2 regions of the Adlercreutzia wanghongyangiae genome follow, and region 1 is predicted to be linked to the other one. Evidence: riboswitches for the same ligand, from Rfam matches in the RefSeq annotation. Region 1 holds a riboswitch; the other holds the start of a gene.
What was found. A riboswitch is a leader RNA that binds a small molecule or an ion and turns the genes downstream of it on or off. The one in region 1 is predicted to bind thiamine pyrophosphate.
Positions count from the first base shown of each region.

Region 1 (2,194 bases):
CGCTCTTACCGCACCGTTTCAGCTTTTCTCCTGTGTCGCGCATGCTGCACAGGGCAGCATGTTCCGAGCAGGGGAGTCTTCTTTTCTGTGGCACTTTCCGTCGGGTCGCCCCGCCCAGCCGTTAGCTGGCATCTTGCCCTGCGGAGCCCGGACTTTCCTCGCACCCTTACGGGTACGCGGCCGTCTGGCCCGCTCGCCTGTGGTATTGTAGCAGAACAACGAGCAACATTCAGAAGGGATTCCCGTGACCACCTACGCTCTCGTCGGCGCCTCGGATTTCAATGCCGAGCACTTCGCGCAGCGCGCCGATGCAGGCGCCTTCGATGCCGTCATTGCCGCCGACGGAGGCTACGCATCGCTTGCGGCGGCGGGGTGCACGCCCGATCTCGCCATCGGCGATTTCGACTCGCTCGGCTATGTGCCCGAAGGCGTGCCCGCGAAGGCCTTCCCGCCCGAGAAGGACGCCTCTGATATGGAACTAGCGCTGGAGGCGGCCCTCGCGCGCAGTGCCGACGCTGTGGAGGTGTACGGGGTTCTGGGCGGCCGTCTTGACCACACGCTAGCGAACCTGCTGCTGCTCGCCTCCTTTGCCGAGCGCGGTCTTGCGGTGACGGCGGTGGGGGAATCTGAGCGCATCGCCTTCCTCGCAGGTCCGGGTGAGCTGGTGCTACCGGCGGCTGATGCGGGCATTGTGTCGGTGTTCTCGCTCACCGACGTCTCCACGGGGGTCGTGGAGGAGGGCTTGAAGTACGGCCTTGACGGCGTGGCCCTCACGAACCGCACAAGCTGGGGCCTTTCCAACGAGCTTATCGGCGCGCCCGCGCGCATTGCCGTGGAAAGCGGTACCTTGGCGGTATTCCTGCCCCTGTAGGACGCCCGCCCGCGCTCGCGCCGCTCGCGCCGCGCCCTTCCTTCCCTATACTGTTCCCACAACCTCATACCCGGGGAGCTTGCAGCCGCGCGGCGGCCGGGCAGGCTGAGAGGGGGCGCCGCACACGCCCCGACCCGAAGAACCTGATATGGGTAATGCCAACGAAGGGAGTCTTCATGACCGACACCGCATCGCGCGGCGCCGCAACCGGCCCGCAAGCCCCCGTCACCCAGATCGACTTCGCCCGCGCGGGCATCGTCACGTCGCAGATGGCCGCTGTGGCCGCCGCCGAGGCGCGCGACCCTGAGGCCGTTCGCGCTGCCGTGGCTGCCGGGCGCATCGCCATTCCCGCGAACATTCACCACGCAAGCCTCGCGCCAGCCGGCGTGGGCTCCACGCTCGATGGCGTGCCGTTGACCACCAAGGTGAACGTGAACCTGGGCATTTCCGGGGATCTGGCCGACGAGGCCGTGGAATGGGAGAAAGTGGCGGTGGCGCACGAGCTGGGCGCCGACGCCATCATGGACCTGTCGAATTCGGGCAAGACCCGCGCCTTCCGTCGGCGTCTTATCGAGCAGTCGCCGGCCATGATCGGCACCGTGCCCATGTACGACGCCATCGGGTATTTGGAGAAAGCGCTCGTCGCCATCACCCCCGAGGACTTTCTGGAAGTGGTGCGGGCACACGCCGAGGACGGCGTGGACTTCGTCACCATCCACGCGGGTATGAACCGCCGGGTCATCGAGTCGTTCAAGGAAACGGGGCGCCTCACCAACATCGTGTCGCGTGGCGGTTCGCTCATCTTCGCCTGGATGGAAGCCACGGGCCGCGAGAACCCCTTTTACGAGTACTACGACGAGGTGCTCGCCATCCTGCACGAGCACGACGTGTGCATTTCCATCGGTGATGCCATGCGCCCGGGCAGCGGTTACGATGCGACGGACGCGGGTCAGATCGCCGAGCTTATCGAAATCGGCAAGCTCACCCGCCGCGCCTGGGACGCGGGCGTGCAGGTGATGGTGGAGGGCCCTGGGCACATGGCCCTCGACGAGATCGCCGCCAATATGAAGCTGCAGAAGCGGCTGTGCCACGAGGCGCCTTTTTATGTGCTGGGGCCACTCGTCACCGACATCGCGCCTGGGTACGACCATATCACCGCGGCCATCGGCGGCGCGGTGGCGGCCGCATCGGGCGCCGACTTCCTCTGCTACGTGACGCCGGCCGAGCATTTGCGCCTGCCCGATGCGAACGATGTGCGCGAGGGGCTCGTGGCCACCAAGATCGCGGCTCACGCCGCCGACATCGCCAAGGGCGTGCCCGGGG
Region 1 covers NZ_JAYMFF010000015.1:8,461-10,654, reverse strand. Annotated here, with positions in the region: RNA gene rnpB (RNase P RNA component class A) at 1-196, opposite strand, end outside; gene VIN30_RS08050 (thiamine diphosphokinase) at 245-871, shown strand; TPP riboswitch at 933-1,058, shown strand; gene thiC (phosphomethylpyrimidine synthase ThiC) at 1,048-2,194, shown strand, end outside.

Region 2 (2,194 bases), on a different contig from region 1:
CCGACGCCGCGCGTAATGCCCCGTGGCCACATACCGCAGGCCCAGCTCGCGGCGGCGCTGCTGGAGCGCCTCGAACTTCAAGTAGCGGTTGCAATCGATGCAGGGGTTCGGCGTGCGCCCCGTCAAATAGGCCTCGCAGAAGGGACGCACCACCGCCGCGTCAAAGCGGTCACGCAGGTCAAAGGCGTCATGGGGAATGCCGAGATGTCGGCACACGGCTCGCGCGTCCTCCACGTCGCGCGACGAGCCGCAGACAGCTCCCTCGCTCCAGGCAGCTGCGCCACCCGCGCCGGCTGCGACATCGCCATGCAACACCATCGTAGCGCCGCGCACGTCGCAACCAGCCCGTTGCAGCAGAAGCGCACACACCGAGCTATCGACCCCACCGGACATGGCGGCCATGACGCTGCCGGCGGGAAGCTCCCCACCGATTCTGTCATCCCGAGAAATCATGGGGGCATGATAGCACAGCGGCCGCCAGTGCCGCCCGACACTAGTCAGCACCTCTGCAAACGCAGCGGGGCCCATCGCTCCTGCAGCAGGCCGCGGGAGTCTGCATGCGCCCATCCCGCTGTACTCGCCGCAGAGCACTCTCGGACGCCCCTTCGACCGGCCGCGCGTTTTTCCCGCCCGCGCAAACAAGCAAGCATGGTAGGCTGTGTCCCATGCAGGGGTACCGCCCGACGACGTTCAGCGCGTCGCCGCCGCGGTTGAGAGGGCGGCCGCCCAACCCTTCGAACCTGTCAGCTAACACTGTCGTAGGGAGCATGCTCACCAGCATAAGGCGCTCCCCCAGGGTGCGCCTTTTTTGCTTCCGGAAAGGAACGATCTCATGACCCAGATCGCCGAAGCCGAGCTGCGGACCCGTATGGCCCGCGCCGTGCGCGAGGTGCGCGAAACCAACCCGCTCGCGCCGTCCATCACCAACACTGTCACCCAGAACTTCGTCGCCAATGCCCAGCTGGCCACGGGCGGTTCGGCCGCCATGGTATACCTGCCCGACGAGGCAGAGTGCGTGGCAGGCCTGGGTGGCGCCGTGTACATCAACTTGGGCACGCTGCTGCCCGTATACGCCGAGACGGTACCCGCCTGCGCCCGTGCCTGCGCCGAGGGCGACACGCCTTGGGTGCTCGATCCGGTGGGCGTGGGCATCGGCAGCCTGCGCACCCGGCTCATCCAGGAAGTGCGCCAGTGGCCGCCGGCCATCGTGCGCGGCAACGCCTCCGAGATCATCGCCGTGGCCGAGTTGTGGGGTCTGAATGCCGCGCGCGTCGACACGCAGGGCCCGCGCGGGGTGGATGCCGCCGACTCGGTGGAGGCCGCCCGCACCGCCGCTGTGGCCATCGCCCGCTTCACCGGGGGCGCCGTAGCCGTATCGGGCCCGGCGGACCTCGTCACCGACGGCACCGTGATCGTGCGAGCCGAAGGCGGCAGCCCGCTCATGTGTTCCGTTACCGGCTCGGGCTGCTCGCTCGGCGGCGTGGCCACGGTGTACGCTTGCGTGGCCGACCCCTTCACGGCTGCCCTTACCGCTACGACCGCCTACAACCTTGCGGGCGCACGGGCGGCGGCGCGTTGCGAGGGCCCGGGCAGCTTCGCCGTGGCCTTCCTGGACGAGCTTTCCCACATCATCCCCGAAGAGGCCGCCGACGCGCCCCTCACCTTCGAGGCCGCCTGATTCCCGACAACCGAAACCCGTTTGCTGCACAAAAAGACCCCGACTTTGGTCACGGATTCGACTTTTGTGCAAATCTAACGACAAAACGGCGTACAAAGGCCGCCTCTGCACGCCCTCGCAGCCCCCACGGGTTGCTCCCAAGGCGATTCGGCGGGATTACTCTCGGCGCCGCTGCACAAAACTCGAATCCGTGACCAGAAATGACCGCTTGCATTGCACCCGTCAGAAAGGACGCCCCATGAACACCCTCGTTGCCGTCGCCATCGCTCCCTTCGGGGTGGGCGACGAGCTGGCCCCCTACGTAGCCGACGTCGTGCGCGTCATCCGCGCGTCGGGCCTTCCCTGCCGCACCACCTCCATGTTCACCGAGATCGAAGGGCCCTGGGACGAGGTGATGGCCGCGGTGCGCGACGCCACCTTCGCCCTGGCCGACCGGGGCATCCGCACCGAGGTCATCCTGAAGGCCGACGTGCGCCCCGGACACACCGACACCCTGCACACCAAGGTGCAGAAAGT
Region 2 covers NZ_JAYMFF010000014.1:159,969-162,162, forward strand. Annotated here, with positions in the region: gene VIN30_RS07860 (MnmA/TRMU family protein) at 1-453, opposite strand, end outside; TPP riboswitch at 660-782, shown strand; gene thiM (hydroxyethylthiazole kinase) at 833-1,678, shown strand; gene VIN30_RS07870 (MTH1187 family thiamine-binding protein) at 1,917-2,194, shown strand, end outside.
Region 2: linked by a shared signal. The riboswitch ahead of thiM (hydroxyethylthiazole kinase) and the one ahead of thiC (phosphomethylpyrimidine synthase ThiC) in region 1 are both predicted to bind thiamine pyrophosphate.